4 linked regions of the Blastochloris viridis genome follow. The protein of the gene in region 1 binds, or shares a complex with, the protein of each later gene. Links are inferred from orthologs where the notes say so. Each region holds a gene or a part of one and is shown in the gene's direction. Other genes may lie near its edges. The genes, in order: accD, BVIR_RS01395, accB and accC.

What was found.
Region 2: the proteins of accD (region 1) and BVIR_RS01395 are in contact, whole or in part, in a solved structure (PDB 8UXZ), measured with the Escherichia coli proteins. The link is inferred for Blastochloris viridis from one-to-one orthologs.
Region 3: the proteins of accD (region 1) and accB are in contact, whole or in part, in a solved structure (PDB 8UXZ), measured with the Escherichia coli proteins. The link is inferred for Blastochloris viridis from one-to-one orthologs.
Region 4: the proteins of accD (region 1) and accC are in contact, whole or in part, in a solved structure (PDB 8UXZ), measured with the Escherichia coli proteins. The link is inferred for Blastochloris viridis from one-to-one orthologs.

Annotation. Positions count from the first base shown.
Region 1 is NZ_CP012946.1:3,641,814-3,644,714, reverse strand. Bases 73-2,901 are described here. They hold accD (acetyl-CoA carboxylase, carboxyltransferase subunit beta), read left to right. Parts: upstream 73-924; coding sequence 925-1,878; downstream 1,879-2,901. Other genes in these bases: BVIR_RS15775 (bifunctional folylpolyglutamate synthase/dihydrofolate synthase), read left to right, coding at 1,923-2,901; trpA (tryptophan synthase subunit alpha), read left to right, coding at 73-756. Outside these bases: more of trpA, read left to right, coding at 1-72.
Region 2 is NZ_CP012946.1:297,141-300,142, forward strand. What follows is about bases 71-3,000. They hold BVIR_RS01395 (acetyl-CoA carboxylase carboxyltransferase subunit alpha), read left to right. Parts: upstream 71-1,023; coding sequence 1,024-1,977; downstream 1,978-3,000. Other genes in these bases: BVIR_RS01390 (tyrosine recombinase), read left to right, coding at 71-885; BVIR_RS01400 (L,D-transpeptidase family protein), read left to right, coding at 2,262-3,000. Outside these bases: more of BVIR_RS01390, read left to right, coding at 1-70; more of BVIR_RS01400, read left to right, coding at 3,001-3,002. UniProt on the Escherichia coli protein: Component of the acetyl coenzyme A carboxylase (ACC) complex. First, biotin carboxylase catalyzes the carboxylation of biotin on its carrier protein (BCCP) and then the CO(2) group is transferred by the carboxyltransferase to acetyl-CoA to form malonyl-CoA.
Region 3 is NZ_CP012946.1:1,207,331-1,210,331, reverse strand. The notes cover bases 73-3,001. They hold accB (acetyl-CoA carboxylase biotin carboxyl carrier protein), read left to right. Parts: upstream 73-1,263; coding sequence 1,264-1,740; downstream 1,741-3,001. Other genes in these bases: accC (acetyl-CoA carboxylase biotin carboxylase subunit), read left to right, coding at 1,781-3,001; BVIR_RS05395 (DsbA family protein), read left to right, coding at 73-793. Also shown: more of BVIR_RS05395, read left to right, coding at 1-72. UniProt on the Escherichia coli protein: This protein is a component of the acetyl coenzyme A carboxylase complex; first, biotin carboxylase catalyzes the carboxylation of the carrier protein and then the transcarboxylase transfers the carboxyl group to form malonyl-CoA.
Region 4 is NZ_CP012946.1:1,206,305-1,209,226, reverse strand. Bases 1-2,850 are described here. They hold accC (acetyl-CoA carboxylase biotin carboxylase subunit), read left to right. Parts: upstream 1-675; coding sequence 676-2,025; downstream 2,026-2,850. Other genes in these bases: aat (leucyl/phenylalanyl-tRNA--protein transferase), read left to right, coding at 2,181-2,850; accB (acetyl-CoA carboxylase biotin carboxyl carrier protein), read left to right, coding at 159-635. Also shown: more of aat, read left to right, coding at 2,851-2,885. UniProt on the Escherichia coli protein: This protein is a component of the acetyl coenzyme A carboxylase complex; first, biotin carboxylase catalyzes the carboxylation of the carrier protein and then the transcarboxylase transfers the carboxyl group to form malonyl-CoA.

The DNA of each region.
Region 1 (2,901 bases):
GGCGACCCCGACCCCGGCACCACGCTCGAGCTGCTGACGGGCCTGCCGGCGGCAGGCGCCGACGTCATCGAGCTCGGCATGCCGTTCTCCGACCCGATGGCCGACGGCCCGGCCATCCAGTGGTCGTCGCTGCGGGCGCTGAAGGCGGGCCAGACCCTGGCGAAGACGCTCGATCTGGTGCGCGCCTTCCGGGCCGGCGACGACACCACGCCGCTGGTGCTGATGGGCTACTACAACCCGATCTACGTCTATGGTGTCGCGCGATTCCTGGCAGATGCCAAGGCCGCCGGGGTCGACGGCCTGATCGTGGTCGATCTGCCGCCGGAGGAGGACGACGAATTGTGCCTGCCGGCGCTGGATGCCGGCATCGCCTTCATCCGCCTCGCCACCCCGACCACCGACGATCAGCGCCTGCCCAAGGTGCTCGCGAACACCGCCGGCTTCGTCTATTACGTCTCGATCACCGGCGTCACCGGCACCGCGACCCCCGACTTCGACAAGGTCGGCGCTGCCGTCGCCCGGCTGAAGCGCCACACGCGGCTGCCGGTCGCGGTCGGCTTCGGCGTCAAGACCGCCGCCCACGCCGGCGCGGTGGCGCGCGGCGCCGACGCGGTGGTGGTCGGCTCGGCGCTGGTGGAGACGGTGCGCACCTCGCTCGACGCCGAGGGGCTCGCCACCGACAAGACGGTGCCGGCGGTGCTCGGCCTCGTCCGCGAGCTCGCCGCCGGCGTGCGCGGCGCCGTTCGCGCCGCCTAGCGGCCCGGCCGCCGCACCTCGGCGCCAGGACCGGTTCGGCGCGGGCGGACACGACCAATGCGACCCGATCGGACGACGTGATGTTTCGTTCGCGGAGCATCGTGCAGAAAACAGGTTAGTTTCGGAGCAACAAAAATGCCCGTCGAATCCGGCATGAGAGGACCAGCCATGAACTGGATTTCGAATACGCTGCGTCCGAAGATCCGCACGCTGTTCAAGACCGAGACGCCGGAGAACCTGTGGATCAAGTGTCCCGAAACCGGGCAGATGGTGTTCCACCGCGATCTCGAGGCCAACCAGTACGTTGTGCCCGGCTCGAACTACCACATGCGCATGGGCGCGACGCTGCGGCTGAAGTCGGTGTTCGACAACGCCACCTGGTACGACATCTCGCTGCCGGAAGCGCCGGTCGATCCGCTCAAGTTCCGTGACGAAAAGCGCTACATCGACCGTCTCAAGGACGCCCGCACCAAGACCAGCATGCAGGACGCCGTCAAGCTCGGCTTCGGCAAGCTGGAGGGCCTGCCGGTGGTGATCGGCGTGCAGGACTTCTCCTTCATGGGCGGCTCGCTCGGCATGGCGGCCGGCGAAGCCATCGTCAAAGGGCTGGAGACCGCGCTCGAAAAGAGCACGCCCTTCATCCTGTTCGCCGCCTCCGGTGGCGCCCGCATGCAGGAGGGCATCCTGTCCCTAATGCAGATGCCGCGAACCACGGTGGCGGTGCAGCGCCTGCGCGAGGCGAAGAAGCCCTACATCGTGGTGCTGACCAACCCGACCACCGGCGGCGTCACCGCGTCCTACGCCATGCTCGGCGACATCCACATCGCCGAGCCCGGCGCGCTGATCGGCTTCGCCGGCCCGCGCGTGATCGAGCAGACCATCCGCGAGAAGTTGCCGGAAGGGTTCCAGCGCGCCGAATATCTGCGCGCCCACGGCATGATCGACCTCGTGGTGCACCGCCACGACATGCGTTCGACGCTGGCGCGGCTGTGCCACCTGCTGACCAAGACGCCGCTGCCGGCGGTCGAAACCGTGGCGGCGGCGGCGGAGACGGCGCCGCCGCCCGAGCCGGTCGCCGCCGCGGCGCCCGAGCCGGCCCCGGTAGAGACGCCCGCGAGCTGAACGCGCCCGCGCTGACCCCGACAGGGCGCCGCCCGGAGGACGCCGTGACCGCCGTTGACGCCGTGCTGGCGCGGCTTGCTGCGCTCCACCCCAAGACCATCGACCTGTCGCTCGAGCGCATCGCCCGGCTGCTGGCGCGGCTGGGCGATCCGCAGCTCAAGCTGCCGCCGGTGATCCACGTCGCCGGCACCAACGGCAAGGGCTCGACCGTCGCCTTTCTGCGGGCGATGCTGGAAGCGGCCGGCCGCCGCGTCCACGTCTACACCTCGCCCCACCTCGTCCGCTTCAACGAGCGCTTCCGCATCGGCCGCGTCAGCGGCGGCCGGCTGGTCACCGACGACGAACTGGTCGCGGTGCTCACCGACATCGAGCGCGTCAATGCCGGCGAGCCGATCACCGTGTTCGAGGTCACCACGGTGGCGGGGCTGGCGCTGTTCGCGCAGCATCCCGCCGACGTCACTTTGCTCGAGGTCGGCATGGGCGGGCGGTTCGACGCCACCAACGTGATCGAGCGGCCGGCCGCCACGGTCATCACCCCGATCTCGTTCGACCACATGGATTTTCTCGGCACCACCCTGGCGGCGATCGCCGGCGAGAAGGCCGGTATTCTCAAGCGCCGGGTGCCGGCGGTGTCGGCGCGCCAGCCGCCTGAGGCGCTCGCGGTGATCGAGCGCCAGGCAGCGCGCCTCGCCGCGCCGCTCGCCGTCTCCGGCGAGCAGTGGCACGCCCATGAGGAGGGTGGCCGGATGGTCTATCAGGATGACGACGGCCTGCTCGACCTGCCGCGGCCGCGGCTGGTCGGCCGCCACCAGATCGAGAACGCCGGCGCCGCCATCGCCGCGCTGCGGACGGCCGGGTTCGTGCTGCCGACCTCGGCCTATGAGGCCGGCGTCGCCGGCGCCGACTGGCCGGCGCGGCTGCAGCGATTGGGCAGCGGCCGGCTGATCCGGCTGTTGCCGCAGGGCGCCGAGCTGTGGCTGGACGGCGGCCACAATGCCGGCGGGGCCGAGGTCGCCGCCGCGG
Region 2 (3,002 bases), 3.3 Mb from region 1 along the record:
GCCGAGCGCGGCGCAGCCGGCAACACCGTCGAGGCCTATCGGCGCGACCTCGACGACTATGTCGGCTTCCTGGCCGGGCGTGGGCGCGTCGCTGCCCTCGCCGACACGGACGATATCCGCGCCTTTCTCGCCGAACTGTCGGACCGCGGCCTGAAGCCCTCGACGGTGGCGCGCCGATTGTCGGCGATTCGCCAGCTCCACCGCTTTCTTTACGCCGAGGGCCTCGCCGGCGGTGACCCGGCGGCGGTGCTGGAAGGGCCGCGGCGCGGCCGCGGCCTGCCGAAGGTGCTCTCCGTCGCCCAGGTCGACACCCTGCTTGAGACCGCCCATGCCGCCGCGGCCGGTGTCGGCGTGGGGGGGGCGTCCCAACTCAGGGCGGCGCGGCTCGCCGCGCTGATCGAAACGCTCTACGCCACCGGGCTTCGCATCTCCGAGCTGGTGGCGCTGCCCGCCTCGGCGGCGCGCGCGGCCGAGGCGCTGGTGGTGCGCGGCAAGGGCGGCAAGGAGCGGTTGGTGCCGCTGACGGAGGCGGCCAAACGGGCGATGGCTCACTACCGGATGCTGCACAGGCAGGCCGGCATCGCTGCGGGCGAGGGCAGATGGCTGTTTCCCTCGTTCGGCGACAGCGGGCACCTCACCCGCCAGCACGTGGCCCGCGAGTTGAAGGCGCTGGCCGCTGCCGCCGGGCTCGACCACCGCTTGGTGTCGCCGCACGTGTTGCGCCACGCCTTCGCCAGCCACCTGCTGCAGAATGGCGCGGACCTTCGCACGGTGCAGACCCTGCTCGGCCACGCCGATATCTCGACCACCCAGATCTATACCCACGTGCTGGATGAGCGGCTGGCGGCAATGGTGCGCGATTTGCATCCTCTGGCCGAAGATTGACCCATGCCACGCCTGTCGCGAGCGCCAAGGCCGGGCAGATCTTGACTTCCGCTGCGTGGCGGAGTGATGTCCGCCGCCCCGGGGACGGCCCGGGCGATGCTCGCCCCCCCCCATTCATTGGCCAACCCGTGTCGTTCGATGCGCAGCTATCTCGATTTTGAAAAGCCCGTTGCCGAGTTCGAAGCCAAGGTCGAGGAGCTTCGCGCCCTCGCCGCCAACGGGGAAGGCGTCGCCATCGGCGACGAGATCGCCAAGCTGGAGGCCAAGGCCAATCAGGCCTTGAAGGACCTCTATGCCAGCCTGACGCCGTGGCAGAAGGCGCTGGTGGCGCGGCACCCGCAGCGTCCGCACGTTTCCGACTACGTCCGCAGCCTGATCACCGAGTTCGTCCCGCTCGCCGGCGACCGCAAGTTCGGCGAGGACGAGGCGATCCTCGGCGGGTTCGGCCGCTTCCGCGGCGAGCCGGTGTGTGTGATCGGCCAGGAGAAGGGCTCCACCACCGAGGAGCGGCTGCGCCACAATTTCGGCATGGCCCGCCCGGAGGGCTACCGCAAGGCGGTGCGGCTGATGGAAATGGCCGACCGCTTCGGCTTGCCGGTGCTGACATTGGTCGATACCGCCGGCGCTTATCCCGGCATCGGCGCCGAGGAACGCGGCCAGGCGGAAGCCATCGCCCGCTCGACCGACACCTGTCTCGGCCTCGGTGTGCCCAACGTCGCGGTGGTGATCGGCGAGGGTGGCTCGGGCGGGGCGATCGCCATCGCCACCGCCAACCGCGTGCTGATGCTGGAGCACGCCATCTATTCGGTGATCTCGCCGGAAGGCGCGGCCTCGATTCTGTGGCACGATTCCTCGCGGGCCCAGGACGCCGCGACCAACATGAAGATCACCGCCCAGGATCTCATCAAGTTCGGGGTGATCGACAAGATCGTGCCGGAGCCGCCGGGGGGAGCCCACCGCAACGCCGAGGCGATGTTCACCACCGTTGGCGATGCGGTGGAGCAAGCGTTCGCTGAGTTGAAGGGGCTCTCCGCCACCGAAGTGCGGGAGCAGCGCTACGCCAAGTTCCTGGCGATCGGGCGAACGCTCTAGAGCATTTTCCGCACAAGTGGGATCCGGTTGTGCGAAAGAAAATGCGAAATAACAAAGACCTAGAGCATCTGACCTGATGCAGGCAGGTCGGATAATGCTCTAGACGCCCGGCGCCATTAACGCTTCGGTAAGGCTGTTCTTTCCACAGCCATGCGATCGCCCTATTCGTCGTCGACGGTACAGCCGGCGGGTCGCTTGGCTTTGAGTCGAGCCGGGCTCTTGCGCTAACTGAACCGTAACGCTAACGATTCATAATCGCGGTTCATTATGCCGGCGCCATGACGATGACGCTTTCAATGAAGGGTCTCGCGTTGAACCGTCCGCTCTCCTCTCGATTCCTCGCCGCTGCGTTCGCCACCGCTATCGCCGCTTCCGTTGCCGGATGCGTCAGCGACGAGGTGTCCTCGCGCCTGCCCTCGCGCGCCCAGCAACCGCTCAAGCCGGCGACGCTTGCCCTGCTTGAAGAAAAGGGCATGTCGAAATCGAGCCCGATGGTCATTCGCCTGTTCAAGCAGGAGAGTGAACTCGAGGTGTGGAAGCCGACCCGCGAAGGCCGCTACGAGCTGTTCAAGAGCTACCCGATCTGCCGTTGGTCGGGCGAGCTTGGACCCAAGGTCAAAGAAGGCGATCGCCAGGCACCCGAGGGGTTCTATACCATCGTGCCCGGCCTGATGAACCCGCGCTCGAGCTACTATCTTGCCTTCAATACCGGATTCCCGAATGCGTTTGACCGCGCCCACGGCCGTTCCGGTGGCGACCTGATGGTGCACGGTGATTGCTCCTCGCGCGGCTGCTATGCGATGACCGACGAGCAGATTGCCGAGATCTACACGCTGGGCCGCGAGAGCTTCGAAGGCGGACAGCGCTCGTTCCAGGTCCAGGCCTATCCGTTCCGGATGACACCGGAGAACCTCGCCAAGCACCGCAGCAACCCCAACATGGCGTTCTGGCGGATGCTGAAGGAGGGCAACGACCAGTTCCTGGTGTCGCGCAAGGCCCTCAAGGTCGACGTTTGCGAGAAGAAG
Region 3 (3,001 bases), 2.4 Mb from region 1 along the record:
GACGCTGCTCACCTCAACAGCGCGGAGGGCTGCGGCCGCTCTCGCGGCGGCGGCTTTCGCCGCCGTCTGCGCCCTGCCCGCCGCCGCCGCCGAGCCGGCGCCGGCTGCGCCGCTGACGCGCGAGGACGTCGAGAAGATCGTCCGCGAGACGCTGATCAAGAACCCGGAGATCCTGCAGGAGGTGGCTGCGGAGCTGGAGAAGCGCGCCAGCGCCGACGAGTCCGAGCGCCGCAAGCTGGTGCTCGAGGCCAATCGCGAGCGGCTGCTCGGCGCTCCGCAAAGCGCGGTGCTCGGCAATCCCCAGGGCGACGTCACCGTGGTCGAGTTCTTCGACTACAATTGCGGCTTCTGCAAACGCGCCCTCACCGACCTGATCGAGCTGATGAAGACCGACGACCGGGTGCGGGTGGTGCTGAAGGACTTCCCGGTGCTGCGCGAGTCCTCGGTCGACGCCGCCAAGGTGGCGGTCGCGGTCAAGGTGCAGGCCACGCCTGCCAAGTTCCTTGAATTCCATCAGAAGCTGATGGGCGGCCGCGCCGAGGCCACCCGCGAGCGGGCGCTGGCGGTGGCCAAGGAGGTCGGCCTCGACATGGCGCGGCTCGCCAAGGACATCGACAGCGACGGGGTGAAGGCATCGCTGCAGGAGACCTTCCAGCTGGCGCAGGACCTCGGCCTCAGCGGCACGCCGAGCTACGTCATCGGCGACAACGTGCTGATCGGCGCCGTTGGCCTCCCCAAGCTGCAGGATCACGTCAAATCCACCCGCGACAGCTGCAAGACCACGCGCTGCTGATTCGACCCGCCGGGCCGCCCAATCGCGGCCCGGCGCAAACCGCGGCGGCGGTCGCGCCGGCGGCGCTGCGCTGCACCATGGCGCCCGCGCCCGGCCGCACCCGCGGCAAGACTTTGAAATCGCACGGCCGACCTCACGTTCGGGGACCGAAGCCGCCCGGCCGGCCTTCGCCTGCACAGGCGGCTTTTCACGGGGCCGATCCATGCCTATAAGAGCGCCGGCGGGCGAACCGGTCGACCGCGCCAGATGGTTTCGATGATCGCGATGTTCGTCTCCGACGGATTGTCATCGAACCGGCCCCAAGCGCGCTTCGAGCGGCGCCGCGGCGTGGCGACGAGACCGGTCCGGCCGAGGCGTATTTTGCGCAGATTCCCCCCGGTGCGTGCGCATCCACTGCCCTACGTGGCGAGCCGACCGCTCCGCCAAGCTGAAGGCGACGGCCTGAACCGGCGCCGGGAGATAATGTCTTGATGCCAAAATCTGCCATCGATCCTGGTTTGATCCGCGAACTCGCGCAGCTCCTCAACGACACCGACCTCACCGAGGTCGAGGTCCAGCACGGAGAGCTGCGGATTCGCGTCGCCCGCAACATCCAGCTCGCGCCGTTCTCCGCGGCCATGGCGGCGGCTCCCGCCTACACCGTCGCGGCACCGGTGCCGGCACCAGTGCCGGCCGCCCCGGTGGTGCCCGCGGCGGTCGACCCTGCCAACCACCCCGGCCTCGTCAAGTCGCCGATGGTCGGCACCGCCTACCGTGCGCCGGAGCCCGGCGCGAAGGCCTTCGTCGACGTCGGCATGCAGGTGAAGGAGGGCCAGACCCTGCTGATCATCGAGGCGATGAAGACGATGAACGCGATCCCCGCGCCGCGTGCCGGCACGGTGACGCAAATTCTCGTCGGCGACGCCCAGCCGGTCGAATACGGCGAGCCATTGATGATCATCGAGTGACGGTCGCCGCCGGGCCGCTCCCGGCGGAAAAGAGGCCCGTATGTTTTCGAAAATCCTGATTGCGAACCGCGGCGAGATCGCGCTCCGCATCCTGCGCGCCTGCAAGGAACTCGGCATCGCCACCGTCGCCGTCCACTCGACGGCCGATGCCGACGCCATGCACGTCAAGCTCGCCGACGAGAGCGTGTGCATCGGCCCGCCGCCGGCCAAGGACAGCTATCTCAACGTGCCCTCCCTGCTCGCGGCCTGCGAGATCACCGGCGCCGAGGCCGTCCACCCCGGTTACGGCTTTCTGTCGGAGAACGCGCGCTTCGCCGAGATTCTCGCCGACCACCACATCGGCTTCATCGGCCCCAAGCCCGAGCACATTCGCCTGATGGGCGACAAGATCGAGGCCAAGCGCACCGCCAAACGCCTCGGCATCCCGTGCGTGCCGGGCTCCGAAGGCGGCATCACCGACGATGAGGAGGCCAAGCGGGTCGCGGCCGACATCGGCTACCCGGTGCTGGTCAAGGCGGCAGCCGGCGGCGGAGGCCGCGGCATGAAGGTGGCCAGGACCGCCGCCGACATCGAGGTCGCGCTCGCCACCGCCCGCTCCGAGGCCAAGGCGGCGTTCGGCGACGCCACGGTCTATCTTGAGAAGTACCTGGAAAAGCCGCGCCACATTGAGGTCCAGGTGCTGGGCGATGGCCGCGGCAACGCCATCCACATCGGCGAACGCGACTGCTCGCTACAGCGCCGCCACCAGAAGGTGTGGGAGGAGAGCCCCTCGCCCGCGCTCAACGCCGACTCCCGCCACAAGATCGGCACCGTCGTCGCCAACGCCATGCGCGAGCTGAAGTACCTCTCGGCCGGCACCGTCGAATTCCTGTACGAGAACGGCGAGTTCTACTTCATCGAGATGAACACCCGCATCCAGGTCGAGCATCCGGTGACCGAGATGGTGACCGGCATCGACCTGCTCAACGAGCAGATCCGGCTCGCCGCCGGGCTGCCGCTGTCGTTCGTGCAGGACGACATCACGCTGAACGGCCACTCCATCGAGTGCCGCATCAACGCCGAGAACCCGACGACCTTCCGGCCCTCGCCCGGCCGGATCACCTACTTCCACCCGCCCGGCGGCTTGGGCGTTCGCGTCGATTCGGCGGTCTACCAGGGTTACGTCATCCCGCCCTATTACGACTCGCTGGTCGGCAAGCTGATCGTGCACGGCAAGACCCGCAACGAGTGCCTGATGCGGCTCCGGCGCGCGCTGGACGAG
Region 4 (2,922 bases), 2.4 Mb from region 1 along the record:
GAGCGGCGCCGCGGCGTGGCGACGAGACCGGTCCGGCCGAGGCGTATTTTGCGCAGATTCCCCCCGGTGCGTGCGCATCCACTGCCCTACGTGGCGAGCCGACCGCTCCGCCAAGCTGAAGGCGACGGCCTGAACCGGCGCCGGGAGATAATGTCTTGATGCCAAAATCTGCCATCGATCCTGGTTTGATCCGCGAACTCGCGCAGCTCCTCAACGACACCGACCTCACCGAGGTCGAGGTCCAGCACGGAGAGCTGCGGATTCGCGTCGCCCGCAACATCCAGCTCGCGCCGTTCTCCGCGGCCATGGCGGCGGCTCCCGCCTACACCGTCGCGGCACCGGTGCCGGCACCAGTGCCGGCCGCCCCGGTGGTGCCCGCGGCGGTCGACCCTGCCAACCACCCCGGCCTCGTCAAGTCGCCGATGGTCGGCACCGCCTACCGTGCGCCGGAGCCCGGCGCGAAGGCCTTCGTCGACGTCGGCATGCAGGTGAAGGAGGGCCAGACCCTGCTGATCATCGAGGCGATGAAGACGATGAACGCGATCCCCGCGCCGCGTGCCGGCACGGTGACGCAAATTCTCGTCGGCGACGCCCAGCCGGTCGAATACGGCGAGCCATTGATGATCATCGAGTGACGGTCGCCGCCGGGCCGCTCCCGGCGGAAAAGAGGCCCGTATGTTTTCGAAAATCCTGATTGCGAACCGCGGCGAGATCGCGCTCCGCATCCTGCGCGCCTGCAAGGAACTCGGCATCGCCACCGTCGCCGTCCACTCGACGGCCGATGCCGACGCCATGCACGTCAAGCTCGCCGACGAGAGCGTGTGCATCGGCCCGCCGCCGGCCAAGGACAGCTATCTCAACGTGCCCTCCCTGCTCGCGGCCTGCGAGATCACCGGCGCCGAGGCCGTCCACCCCGGTTACGGCTTTCTGTCGGAGAACGCGCGCTTCGCCGAGATTCTCGCCGACCACCACATCGGCTTCATCGGCCCCAAGCCCGAGCACATTCGCCTGATGGGCGACAAGATCGAGGCCAAGCGCACCGCCAAACGCCTCGGCATCCCGTGCGTGCCGGGCTCCGAAGGCGGCATCACCGACGATGAGGAGGCCAAGCGGGTCGCGGCCGACATCGGCTACCCGGTGCTGGTCAAGGCGGCAGCCGGCGGCGGAGGCCGCGGCATGAAGGTGGCCAGGACCGCCGCCGACATCGAGGTCGCGCTCGCCACCGCCCGCTCCGAGGCCAAGGCGGCGTTCGGCGACGCCACGGTCTATCTTGAGAAGTACCTGGAAAAGCCGCGCCACATTGAGGTCCAGGTGCTGGGCGATGGCCGCGGCAACGCCATCCACATCGGCGAACGCGACTGCTCGCTACAGCGCCGCCACCAGAAGGTGTGGGAGGAGAGCCCCTCGCCCGCGCTCAACGCCGACTCCCGCCACAAGATCGGCACCGTCGTCGCCAACGCCATGCGCGAGCTGAAGTACCTCTCGGCCGGCACCGTCGAATTCCTGTACGAGAACGGCGAGTTCTACTTCATCGAGATGAACACCCGCATCCAGGTCGAGCATCCGGTGACCGAGATGGTGACCGGCATCGACCTGCTCAACGAGCAGATCCGGCTCGCCGCCGGGCTGCCGCTGTCGTTCGTGCAGGACGACATCACGCTGAACGGCCACTCCATCGAGTGCCGCATCAACGCCGAGAACCCGACGACCTTCCGGCCCTCGCCCGGCCGGATCACCTACTTCCACCCGCCCGGCGGCTTGGGCGTTCGCGTCGATTCGGCGGTCTACCAGGGTTACGTCATCCCGCCCTATTACGACTCGCTGGTCGGCAAGCTGATCGTGCACGGCAAGACCCGCAACGAGTGCCTGATGCGGCTCCGGCGCGCGCTGGACGAGATCGTGGTCGACGGCATCGAGACCACCGTGCCGCTGTTCCGCACCCTGGTGCGCCACCCCGACATCGCCAACGGCCTTTACGACATCCACTGGCTGGAGCACTTCCTGGCGGGATCGCCGGATATTTGATGCGAAATCCGGCCGATCGGGCCGGAGTTTCGCCCATGACGCGCCAGCCGGCGGCGCCGGCGGCAGAGGGCGCTGCTACAATCTGCCGCACCGCGGTGCGATGTGATAGCTTGGGCGCGATCCCCAATTCATGGCGGGATCGGAGTCCTCACCTCATGACGCGCGGCTTCTCCGGGCGGGTGGACATCACCCCCGAGGTTTTGCTGAAGGCCTACGCTTGCGGCATCTTTCCGATGGCCGAGAGCGCCGAGGACCCGGGACTCTATTGGATCGAGCCGGAACGCCGCGGCGTCATCCCGCTCGACCGCATGCATGTCAGCCACCGGCTGGCCCGCACCGTGCGGGCGGACCGCTTCGAAATCCGCATCAACCGCGATTTCGACGGCGTTCTCGACGGCTGCTCGGCACCCGGCCCCGGCCGGATGCGAACCTGGATCAACCTGCGTATCCGCAAGCTCTATCGCGACCTGTTCGAGCTCGGCCACTGCCACACCGTCGAGGCCTGGCGCGGCGGTGAACTGGTCGGCGGGCTCTACGGCGTCGCCGTCGGCCGGGCGTTCTTCGGCGAGAGCATGTTCCACACCGCCACCGACGCCTCCAAGGTGGCGCTGGTCCACCTCGCCGCCCGCCTGCTGGCCGGCGGCTTCTATCTGCTCGACACCCAGTTCTCGACCCGCCACCTGGAGAGCTTCGGATGCGTCGAGGTGTCACGCCACCGCTATCACCAGCTGCTCGAACAGGCCCTCACCGGCCGCGCCGATTTCCTTGCCGTGCCGGCCGAGCCGCCGATGCCGGGCGCCGCCGCGCTGGCGATTGTCGCGGCCGCCAGCGAAAGCCACGATCAGCGCAGCCCCGCCTGATCGGCTGTCTCAAACGGTTTCCGGACGATCGCTGCAG